DNA from 2 places in the Methylobacterium sp. AC315 genome. Region 2 is predicted to be linked to the other one. Evidence: predicted binding sites of a transcription regulator. Region 2 holds the regulator's gene; the other holds the start of a gene.
What was found. The regulator PhoB, encoded in region 2, activates phosphate uptake and scavenging genes when phosphate is short. The targets are predictions, from matches to a motif close to TGTCATNNANCTGTCAT.
Positions count from the first base shown of each region.

Region 1 (5,822 bases), on a different contig from region 2:
GGCCTCGACGGTGCCCTGGGTCAGCGCCAGGACCGCGTTCTCGTGGCTGCCGGCGAAGACAGCCTTGCCGAAATACCGGTCCACGTCGTAGCCGGCCCGCTTGAGGAAGAAGCGCGGCGCCTGGTTGCCGGAGGTGGAGTTCGGGTCGACCAGGGCGAGGTTCTTGCCCTTCAAATCCGCCACCGTCTTGTACGGGCTGGAAGCCAGCACGTAGAGCACCGAGTAATAGCCCGAGGCGCCGGTCTCGTGCTGCGGGTTCACGAGCGGCTCGATCTTCACACCGGTCATCACGGCCCGGCCGAACGAAGCGGCGCCGTAGAACGCGATCTGGATGTTGCCGGCCCGCTGGCCCTCGATCACCGCGGCGTAGTCGCTGGCGACCCGCAGCTTGACCGGGACGCCGATCGTCTTGGTCAGGTAGTCGGCCAGGGGCGCGTAGCGGTCGTTGGTGCCGCTGGCATTCTCCATCGGGATGACCGCGAGGGTCAGCTCGGGATACTTGGCCTTCCACTCCTGGGCGGCGGCCGGAAGGCTGAAGAGGGCGATCGACGCCGCGGCGGCGGCAAGGGTGCGTCGGGTGATCATCGGGTGGTCCTCGGGTCTGTTCAAGCGCTGGATTGGCCGGCCGCGCGGTCGGCGCGTCCGGTCGGGCGTTTCCATCCGTCGTTGTTGGGGGCCTCGAGCCCGGTGCGCCGGGGACCGGCGCCCCGGCTCAGGCGCCGATGGCGGCCTCGCGGATGGGCTGGGCCGGGACGAGGCCGGGCAGCCCCGGCAGGGCCGCCCGCTGCTCGGCCTCGCGCTCCGGGGAATCGTCCAGCACCTCGCCCGCCTCCAGGCCGTAGAGCCGGCGCGCCACGTCCTCGGTGAGGTCGAACGGGCCGCCCTCGAACACCACCCGGCCTGCGGCGAGCCCAACGAGGCGGTCGCAATAGGCCCGGGCGAGATCGAGGGAATGCAGGTTGCACAGGACCGTGATGCCGTAGCGCCGGTTCACGGCCGCCAGGGCATCCATCACCAGCCGGGTGTTGCGCGGGTCCAGGGACGCCACGGGCTCGTCGGCGAGCAGGATCTCGGGCTCCTGCACCAGCGCCCGGGCGATGGCGACGCGCTGCTGCTGGCCGCCCGACAGGCCGTCGGCCCGCTGGCCGGCGAACTCGCCCATGTCGAAGCTCTCCAGGGCGGCGAGGGCCATGGCCCGATCCTCGTCCGACCACAGCCGGAGCAGGGAGCGGTGGGTCGGCACATGGCTCAGCCGGCCCATCAGCACGTTGGTCATCACGTCGAGGCGGCCGACCAGATTGAACTGCTGGAAGATCATGGCGCAGCGGGTGCGCCATTCGCGGAGCGGCCGACCGCTCAGGCCGGTGATGTCGCGGCCGTCATAGAGGATGCGCCCGGAACTCGGATCGGCGAGTCGGTTGATCAACCGCAGGAGCGTTGATTTGCCGGCTCCCGATCGGCCGATCACACCGACGAAGCTGCCGCGCTCGATCCGCAGCGAGACTTCGTCCACGGCTCGACGGCCGCCGTACTGACGCGTGAGATCCTCTACGACGAGCATAAACATCCATCCGCTGCGGGGTGGAGGCAGCTAAACGCCTCTTCCACGACGGTTGAATGACGAATACAAAATGATTTCTTTAGTCGGCGCACCAAATCCGATGTTGCGCGCCCCGGCGTCTCCCTACGTGCCCGACCGACTGGTGTACCGCTCCAGGAAGTCTTCGATCGGCAGCGCGCGGAAATCCGGAAGCGCCTTGCGCAGGCGGTCGTGGTCCCAATCCCACCAGGCGAGGCGCTCCAGCCGCTCGGCGACCGGCTCGGGGAAGCGGCGGCGCACCGGTCGGGCCGGGTTGCCGACGACGATCGTGTAGGCCGGGACGTCCCGCGTGACGATCGCGCCCGCCCCGACCACGGCGCCGGTGCCGATGCTGCGGCCGGGCAGCACCACCACCCCATGGCCGATCCAGACGTCGTGGCCGATGGTCACCGGGCTTGCCCGGCGGCGCGCGAAGAACGCGTCCTCGTCCGCCTCCTCGGGCCAGTAGGCCTGGGCCCGATAGGTGAAATGCGCCTGGCTCGCGCGTTCCATCGGGTGGTTGCCCGGGTTGATCCGCACCGCGGCGGCGATCGAGCAGAACTTGCCGATGGTGGTGTAGATCACCTCCCCGTCCTGGGCGATGTAGGAATAATCGTCGAGGACGGTCTCGGTCAGGCGCGTGCGGGCGCCGATTTGCGTGTAGCGGCCGAGATGGCAGTCGACGATCCGGGCGCTGGGGTCGACGGCCGCCTGGAGGCCGAGATGCTGGTCAGCCATGCGCGTCTCCGAAAGGCAGGCGCGCCAGCAGCCGGAACGGCTCGGCCCCGTCCTGCACGAGCACGCTCAGGGCGTCGATCACCACGGGCTCAGGTCGCGTGGCCGCGTAGGCGTCGGACAGGCGGCGCAGCCAGGCGGCGCGGTCGGGATCCGGCAGCGCGTCGGTCAGCGTCATGTGGAACTGGAAAGCCTCGAAGACATACGGATAGCCCCAGCGGGCGAGCAGGGTGCGGGCGCGCGGATCGAGGCGCTCCGGGCGGCGCTTGGCGCGCTCGCTCTCCGACAGCGGCGCCCGCCACGGGTCCAGGACGGCGACGCATTCGGCGGCGAGCAACCCGAGCTCCGGCGGCGGAGCCGCGGGGACCAGCGCCAGGAACGGCCCGAGCGCCGCGACGGCCAGCGGCCCGAGCGCCACCGGCGGGTGCCCGATTGCGAGGTCCCGCACCGCCGCGACGAGGTCCGCCTCCTCGGTGCCCGGGGCGAGGCGCATCGGCGCCTTCAGGGTCGCATGGAACCCGTAGACCCGGGCGCCCGCCGTGACGGCGGCGAGGTCGCCGAGGGCCTGCGGATGCAGCACCGGCGCGCCGGCGGCGTTGTCGTAGCCGAGCACGGCGTTGCCGAAGGCGGCCAGGCCCGAGCCGGGCGGGGGGAGCCAATAGAGAGCGTAGCGGCGCGTCATGTGATGAACTCCGGCCTCCGCGCGGTCACGCCGTCGGCGCGCAGGCGCGGTCGACGCTGGCGCGGCGCGGGCGCACATCCATGGCGTTGCCGCGCCAGACGATGGCGCTCTGCACCCAGGCGGCGAGCCACAGGGCCGGGATCAGCGCGTCGCGCACCAGGAACGCCGCCAGCATGCGCGGCCCGCGTTGCCAGCCCGCGCGGACCGCGAGCCGGTACTCGGCCCCATAGCACAGCCCGATGAGGCCGGCAGCGCCCGCGAGGCCGGCCGGGCTCCCGGCCCAGAGCGCCACCAGCAGCGCCGGCAACAGGACCCCGCTGCCGATCTCCGGGATGAAGAACAGCGCGAAGGTCACCCGGCGCAGGCGCGCCCAGCGCAGCTGCCGCGCCCAGACCTCGCGGAAGCCGCGCCGTCCCAGCGGCTGCTCGAACGGGCTCGAAACGAGGTGGACGCGCTTGCCGGCGGCGCGCACCAGCTTGGTGGCGGCTGCATCCTCGGCGATCTCGGAGGCCAGCGCCTGAAGGCCGCCCCGGGCCTCCAGGAACGGCTTGTGCCAGAGCATGCTCTTGCCCTGCGCGAAGCCCAGGCCGAACGCCTCGGCCGCGTATTGCCAGCGGGCCTGCAGGGTGTTGAGGAAGGCGCATTCCACCTCGGCCATGAAGCTGCCCGGCCGGGCGCCCGCCGGGGTCGAGCAGACCAGGCCGGTGTCGGACCGCCAGGCCGCCTGCAGCCGCTGAAGATAATCCGGCGGCATCGCGACGTTGGAATCGGCGAGCACGATCCAGTCATGCGCGGCGGCGCGCCAGCCGCGGACGCAATTGTTCAGCTTGGGATTGTCGCTCACGCGTTCGTCGCCGAGGATCAGCCGGGCCGGCACCTGCGGGTGGTCGGCGATCAGGCGCTGCACCCGCGGGACGATCGGATCGCCCGGGTCGGCCACGCAGAAGATCAACTCGTAGGCCGGATAGGCGAGGCGGAAGCTGCGGACCAGCATCTCGTCGCTGAACGCCTCGACCCCGTGGAGCGGCCGGACCAGGGAGACCGGGGCACCGGCCGGGAAGGTGGACGCGCCGTGGACCGTCCCGATGCGCCGGCCCGCGATCGCGATGCTGGCGATCTGGATCAGGGCCAACAGCGCACCGAGGGACAGGGCCGACACCGTGGGGTCAATCATGCGGATCCCTCGTTCACGCTCGTGATCGGCCCGGATCGTCGGCGAGTGCGCGTGGCATCAGGGATTTCGAGCCGCACCCGGTCGGGCGCGGCTCTAACGGCCGGACCGCGTCAGCCGTGTGACAGAGGCCCCTCAGAACCGAAGGGTCAGGTTGCCCTTCACGGCCTGGTCCTGGGCCCGGGCGCCGACTTGGCCGGTATAGGCCACGCCGAGCGTCGCGTTCGGCGCCACCGCCAGGTCGAGCCCGGCGCCGGCCACCAGCGCGTCCCGGTCGATCGGCACCCCCGCGCTCAGGAAGGCGGGGCCGGTGCCGAAGCTCAGCAGGGCCGCCGGCACGACGTCGCCGAACGCCCGCCGGTAGCCGAGCAGGCCGTGCGCCGTCACCGGAACACCGAAGCCGAGATCGAAGCCCGTCTGCCCCCGCACGCCGACGGTCGCCGCGCCGAGGTCGTAGCCGCGCCCGTAGCTGACCAGCGCCGCTGCGCCGCCGGTCTCGGCGAACCCGTCGCGCCGGATGCCGACATAGGCCGCGCCCACGAACGGCTCGATGTAGGAGGCCGCCGCCCGTCCGTCCCGCGACGCCGGGGCCGACGGCACGCTCAGCGTGAACCGGTAGCCGATCTCGCCGAAGCCCTGGACGGTGTGGCCGCCGCCATGCCCGGTCGGGCTGTCCGCCAGGCCGTACAGGACGCTGCGCCGGGTGCGGGTGTCGGTGTCGGCGTAGAGGGCGCCCAGCCGCACTTCGATCGGGCCGAACGCGGTGCCGCCGTAGACGCCGCCGAAGCCGCTCTTGAGCGTCGCGCTCTCGGATGGGCTGGCGGCGCCCAGCCGCGCGCCCCTGCCCTGCCGGCCGACGCTGTCGAGGTTGGCCTCGGTGTAGCCGCCGACCAAGCCGAACCGGAGCCCGCTCGGCAGCCGGATGTCGGCGCCGAGCGCGAAGCCGGCGATCTGCCGGTCGAGGTCGAAGGCGTTGCCGCCCCCGCCGGCCGTGCCGAACGCGCCGAAGCCCTGGCCCCAGAGCCCGAACACCCGCGGGTCGAGGATCCGCGTCGGCACGCTCGCCACCACGGGCGTCCGGCCCGGCAGGTCGGCGCTGTAGGCCGCCGGCACGCGGCCGTCGTCGAGGCTCGGGGCCGACCCGCCCCAGCGCAGCCGGTCGAGCACCGCCTCGCGCACGAAGAACGCCGTCTCGTAGGCGGTCGACACCGTGCTGGCGTGGATGTCGCCAGCGAGCGCCCGGAAGCCGTCGGCGGCCTCCGCGGTGGTGAACGCCAGGGCGGCGTCGTAGGCCCGGCCGGACCCGGCCGCCTGGAGCGCGTTGGCGGACGCGACGCCGTTGCGCCCGGTGGCGCCGGCGGCCAGCGGGACGTCGTTGCGGGTCAGCGTCAGGGCGACGTCGTTGGGCAGGTAGCGCAGGCCGGGGCTGAGGAAGGCGAGGTTCGCCGTGACCCCGTCGAACCGTCCCGAGACGCCGCCGGCCGCGCTCAAGATCGCGTAGGTTGTGCGCGGGCCATAGGCGCCGGAGGCAGCCACGACCTGCACGGTGCCGCCGCCGAGCGTCACGGCGCCGCCGGCCGCGATCTTGTCGGCTTGTCCGGCGGCGTTGGCCTCGACCCGGTAGACCGAGCCCGGCGCGAAGGCGACCGCGCCGG
Region 1 is NZ_CEEDEA010000002.1:446,501-452,322, forward strand. It holds gene phnD (phosphonate ABC transporter substrate-binding protein) at 1-585, opposite strand, end outside; gene phnC (phosphonate ABC transporter ATP-binding protein) at 713-1,561, opposite strand; gene AC0IY0_RS04880 (LbetaH domain-containing protein) at 1,685-2,317, opposite strand; gene AC0IY0_RS04885 (DUF1045 domain-containing protein) at 2,310-2,996, opposite strand; gene AC0IY0_RS04890 (ceramide glucosyltransferase) at 3,022-4,170, opposite strand; gene AC0IY0_RS04895 (autotransporter family protein) at 4,303-5,822, opposite strand, start outside.
Region 1: the regulator PhoB is predicted to act here: its motif matches at 1,607-1,623, upstream of phnC (phosphonate ABC transporter ATP-binding protein).

Region 2 (5,822 bases):
CCGGGTGCGCGACACCCTGGCGCCGCTCGTCGATGCCGGAACCCGCGGCTGGTTGGACCGCGCCACCGCGCCGCTGGCGCTCTGATCCGGGCGCCTTCGAGTGCGCCCCGGTGCAGAACGTGCGCCTCGGCCACACGCAAGGATCGGATGGTGACGATGTCCGGCGGGTCCAGCTGATCGTCTCCGACGACGCCACCGGCCCGCTCGACGGTGACAAGCTGTGCGACGTCGGCTTGGCGATACGCAACGCTCTCTAGACGGCCGGCGAAACGCTGCGCGTCATCGCCGAGCACGCCGAACAGCGCGAGCTCCACGAACTCAGTGAAGGGTCGTCCTCTCCCTCATCCTGTTCGAGCCCCGCTGAGCGCCTCAGCGGCGTCGTGGCCGATGGCTCATGGGCTGGAGCGCAGGACAGGGCCCGAACCGGCGCGCTATAAGGCCCGTCACGAGACGACCCGCCTGCGTCTCGGAGATGACGCGGGTGAAACCGCGGCCGACCCGCGCGCGAAGGGACAGCATGATCCGCCGCCTCGCATTCCTTGTCCTGGCCCTTACCGCAAGCCTGTCGGCCGCGTCAGCGCAAGGCTTCCGCACGCCACCCGACTTGGTGCGGTCGAGCCTCGTGGCCGAGCCGATCGCGGTGGCCGGGGCGCAGCCGTTCACCCTGGCGGTGCGGATGCAGGTGAAGCCGGGCTGGCACGTCTACTGGCGCAACCCGGGCGATTCCGGTCTGCCCCCCGAAGTGACCTGGACCTTGCCGGCGGGCTTCAACGCCGGCGCGATCCGGTGGCCCGCCCCCGAGCGCATCGCGATCGCGACGCTGATGAACTACGGCTACGAGGGCGAGGTCACCCTGCTCGTGCCGGTCACGCCGCCGCCGAGCCTCGACCCGGCCGATCCGGTGCGGATCCAGGCCAAGCTGACCTACCTGGTCTGCGAGACCGAATGCGTCCCGGGCTCCGCCGACCTCGCCTTGACCCTGCCGGTGGGCGAGCCCCGGCCAGATGCCGGGCAGGCTGCCCTGTTCGAGCGGGCTCGCACCGCATTGCCCGCCCCTGCGCTCTGGCCGCTGCAACTCTCGAGTCAGGGCGACACGCTGCAACTCGACTTCGCCGCGGCCGGCCTAAAGCCCGAGTCTATCAAGGCCGCATCGTTCTTCCCCTATTCCGAGACCGCCATCGACAACGCCGCCGTCCAGGTGATGCGCGTCGACGCATCCGGCCTGCACCTCACCCTCGCGCGGAGCACCCCGACGGACCCGGCACCGGCCGCCCTGCCGGGCGTGCTCACCGTGGAGGAGACGACCGGCGCCGAAACGCATCGCCTGGCCTTCGCGTACGGGGACGAGCCGGTTGCACCGGTCCCAGTGGCTGCACCCGAGGCCTCCGCCGCAGCCCAACCGGTCGCCCCGGCCTTCGACGCGCTGACCCTGGCGACCGCGGCGGGCCTGGCCTTCCTGGGCGGGCTGATCCTCAACCTGATGCCCTGCGTCTTTCCCGTCCTGTCGATCAAAGTGCTCGGCCTCGTCCGGCATGCCGGCGAGAGCGCGGCGCGCGTGCGCCTGCACGGCCTCGCCTACACGGCTGGGGTGATGGCGAGCTTCCTAGGCCTTGCAGGCTTGCTGCTCGCCCTCAAGGGCGGCGGGGCCGCGATCGGCTGGGGCTTCCAGCTGCAATCGCCGGCCGTGGTGGCCGGGCTCGCCTATCTGCTGCTCGCCATGGGCCTGAGCCTGTCGGGGGTTGTCCATGTCGGCGGTCGGCTCACCGCCATCGGCGACGGGCTCGCCCGGCGCTCGGGTCTCAGCGGCTCTTTCTTCACGGGCGTTCTCGCGACCCTGGTGGCGACCCCCTGCACGGCACCGTTCATGGGCTCGGCCGTGGGCTTCGCGCTGACCCAGAGCGCCGGCGTCGCGCTCGCGGTGTTCGCAAGCCTGGGCTTGGGCCTCGCCCTGCCCTTCCTGGCGCTGACCCTGTGGCCGCCGGCGCTGCGGGCGCTGCCGCGGCCGGGCGCCTGGATGGAAACCCTGAAGCAGGTTCTGGCTTTCCCGGTCTACGCAACGGTGGCGTGGCTGATCTGGGTCCTGGCCCAGCAGGTCGGCCCGCAGGGGCTTCTGGTGGGGCTGATCGGCCTCGTGCTGGTGGGCTTCGCGGCCTGGGCCTGGGAGCACGGGCGCGTCGCCGCTTCGCGGGTCGGACCCGTCGTCCAGGGCGTCGCGCTGCTGACGGTCGTCGCCGTCGGGGCACTGACCCTGACCCTCGATCGCGACCGGGCCGTGCCCGTCGCCCAGGCCGCCGCAGAGGGCGTCGAGCCCTTCACGCAGGCGCGTCTCGACGCCTTGGTGAACGCGCGGCGGCCGGTCTTCGTGAACATGACCGCCGCCTGGTGCATCACATGCGCGGTCAACGAGACGACCTCGTTGTCCACGAAGGCCGTGCGGGCCGCCATGAAGGATCGGGGTGTGACCTACCTGAAGGGCGACTGGACCAACCAGAACCCCGAGATCACCCGCTTGCTGGAGGCGCATGGGCGCAGCGGCGTCCCGCTGTACCTGCTCTACACGGGCACTGGGGAGGCACAGGTGCTGCCGCAGATCCTCACCGAGGGAACGGTGCTGGCGGCCTTGAAGGCGGTACCGGCCGCCTCCGGTAAGAGCGCAGCGCTGGCACGCTGACCGAGGAGGCAGGCGCGCCGTTCCGCCCCGACGGGCTGGAGGTCTTCAGGCTTCGAGGGAAAACGTCTCGTCGAAGGCGTATCCCGAGCCCCGCACGGTGCGGATCGGGTCGGCCTGCCGGGGGGCGTTGAGCGCCTTACGCAGCCGCCCGACATGCACGTCCACGGTGCGCTCGTCGATGTAGACGTCGTGGCCCCAGACCCCGTCGAGGAGCTGTTCACGGGAAAAAACCCGGCCCGGCGCCAGCATCAGGAATTCGAGCAGCCTGAATTCGGTTGGCCCGAGATGGAGTTCCTCGCCGGCGCGCCGGACCCGGTGGCCGGAGCGGTCGAGCTCGATGTCGCCCGCCGCCAGACGGTCGGCGACGTGGGCCGGCTTGGCCCGACGCAGCAGCGCCCGAACGCGGGCCAGCAGTTCCGGCACCGAGAACGGCTTGACGATGTAGTCGTCGGCGCCGGTCCCGAGCCCGCGGACCCGGTCGCCTTCCTCGCCGCGGGCGGTGAGCATGATCACCGGCAGACGCTCGGTCTCGCGTCGGGCCCGGATGCGGCGGCACAACTCGATGCCCGAGAGGCCGGGCAGCATCCAGTCGAGCAGGACCAGATCGGGCGTGCGCTCGGCCAGGAGCAGTTCGGCGTCGTCACCGCGACTGGCCGAATCCACCAGGAATCCTTCGGCCTCCAGGTTGTAGCGCAGCAGGGTAGTCAGCGCCTCCTCGTCCTCGACGATCAGGACTTGCATGCTCACGTTCGATAACCTGTTCCGAATTCGGCACGCATCGAATCAACCGCGCCGGAGGGCCCGGACGCGCCGATGGTGCGGCAGGGGCCGCGATTCCTCAACCCACGCGCACTCCCACCGGGGCTTTGTCCCGCAGGTGGGAGTGCGCGCTGCGGAGGAACCGCGAACCGCATGTCACGGGGCCGTGGCGGCAGGCCCGACCGTCGCGTAGTTCGACGCGTCGTTCTTCGGCCGCTCGCCCGCCAGCGTCTCACCGGTGGCGAGGTAATGGATCGTCTCGGCGATATTGGTAGTGTGGTCGCCGATGCGTTCGACGTTCTTCGCGCAGAAGAGCAGATGCGTGCAGAACGAGATGTTGCGCGGATCCTCCATCATGTAGGTGAGGAGCTCGCGGAACAGCGAATTGTACAGGGCATCGATCTCGCCATCCCGCTCCCAGACATCGTAGGCCGCCTTGATGTCGCGGCTGGCATAGGCGTCGAGGATATCCTTGAGCTGAGCTTCCGCGAGGTCGCTCATGTGGCGCACGCCGAGCACGATCTTCTGCGCAGGCGCCTGATCGGAGATCGCGACGACCCGCTTGGCGACGTTCTTGGCGAGGTCGCCGATCCGCTCCAGATCGCCGGACACGCGGATTGCCGAGATGGTCTCGCGCAGGTCGATCGCCAGCGGCTGACGCCGGGCGATGAGCAGCACTGCCCGCTCTTCGATGTCACGCTGGAGCGCATCGAGGCGCTTGTCGGCGAGGATCACCGCCTGGGCGAGCGTATCGTCCCGGCGGACGAGGGCATCGGTCGCCTCGGCGGCCATCTTCTCGGCGACGCCGCCCATCTCGGAAATTGAGCGACGCAGGTCATCCAGGTCGGTGTCGTAGGAACTGACGATATGGCCGGGCATGGTGGATCCTTCGATGGCGTCCCGCAAACCTTGATCCGCGAGGTCTGGCGGAAACCCGCCGCTGCGATCACGGATACCGTTGTACGTTTCCCGGTACCCAGTCCCTTGGATAGTTCACGTCATGATGCGGAGCGGAGCAGATTTCGGCACGCGACAAAAACAACCGGAATAGGCCGATGTTCCCAGGTCAACGCAACATGCCTCGGAGTAGCGCCCGGTCGAATTCCGATCGGGCGCGGCTCCGCGTCTTGAGATCGACGCGCAAACATGTGCCGATCCGGTCATCAACTCTTCCGCGAAACTTCCGCGATTGGCTTAACCGAACCGCCCGGTGATGTAATCCTGGGTCCGCTGCTCCACAGGGTTCATGAACATGCGGTTGGTGGGGCCGAACTCGATCAATTCACCCAGGTACATGAAGGCGGTGAACTGCGAGATGCGGGCAGCCTGCTGCATGTTGTGCGTGACGATCACGATGGTGAACTCGTCGCGCAGCTGCTCGATCAGTTCCTCGATGCGGCCCGTGGAGATCGGGTCGAGCGCCGAGGTCGGCTCGTCGAACAGGATCACCTCCGGGCTCTGGGCCACGGTGCGGGCGATGCACAGGCGCTGCTGCTGGCCGCCGGAGAGCCCGGTGCCCGCCTGGCGCAGCTTGTCCTTCACCTCGTCCCAGAGGGCGGCCTTGCGCAGGGACTGCTCCACCCGCCCGTCGAGTTCGGATTTCGGCAGCTTCTCGTAGAGGCGCAGCCCGAAGGCCACGTTGTCGTAGATCGACATCGGGAACGGGGTGGGCTTCTGGAAGACCATGCCGATCCGCGAGCGCAGGTCGTTCAGGTCGACGGACGGGTCGAGGATGTTCTCGCCGTCGAGCATGATCTGACCTTCGGCCCGCTGCTCCGGGTAGAGGCTGTAGATCCGGTTGAAGCAGCGCAGCAGCGTGGACTTGCCGCAGCCGGACGGCCCGATCAGGGCCGTGACCTGGCGGTCGTGGAAGTTGATGTCCACGTTCTTCAGCCCGTGGAAGCTGCCGTAGTAGAAGTTCAGACCCTTCACGGCGATCCGGACCGCACCGCCCTCGTTGGCGTGGTTGCGGGTGAGATCGACCGTGGGGATCGCGGAAGCGGCGTTCATCGTCGTGTCCTCGAGAAGGGTCTTAGCGCGACATCTGCGGCTTGATGACGAGACGGGCGATGATCGACAGCACCAGGATCGTCGCGGTGATGAGGAGCGCCCCGGCCCAGGCGAGGCTCTGCCAGTTCGGATAGGGTGAGAGGGCGAACTGGTAGATCATGACCGGAAGGTTCGCGACGCCGCCCATGAGGTCGGGCGAGAACCACGAATTGTTGTTGAGCGCGGTGAACAGGAGCGGCGCGGTCTCGCCGGCGATGCGGGCCAGCGCCAGGATGATCCCCGTGACGATGCCGGCCGAGGCCGCCCGCCAGGTGACGCTGATGATCACCGTCGAGGGTGGGGCCCCGAGAGCGGCCCCGGCCTCGCGCAGGGTGCCGGGCAC
Region 2 is NZ_CEEDEA010000001.1:88,919-94,740, reverse strand. It holds gene AC0IY0_RS00435 (aminopeptidase P family protein) at 1-85, shown strand, start outside; gene AC0IY0_RS00430 (hypothetical protein) at 111-257, shown strand; gene AC0IY0_RS00425 (protein-disulfide reductase DsbD family protein) at 518-2,671, shown strand; gene phoB (phosphate regulon transcriptional regulator PhoB) at 2,717-3,412, opposite strand; gene phoU (phosphate signaling complex protein PhoU) at 3,587-4,309, opposite strand; gene pstB (phosphate ABC transporter ATP-binding protein PstB) at 4,625-5,440, opposite strand; gene pstA (phosphate ABC transporter permease PstA) at 5,463-5,822, opposite strand, start outside.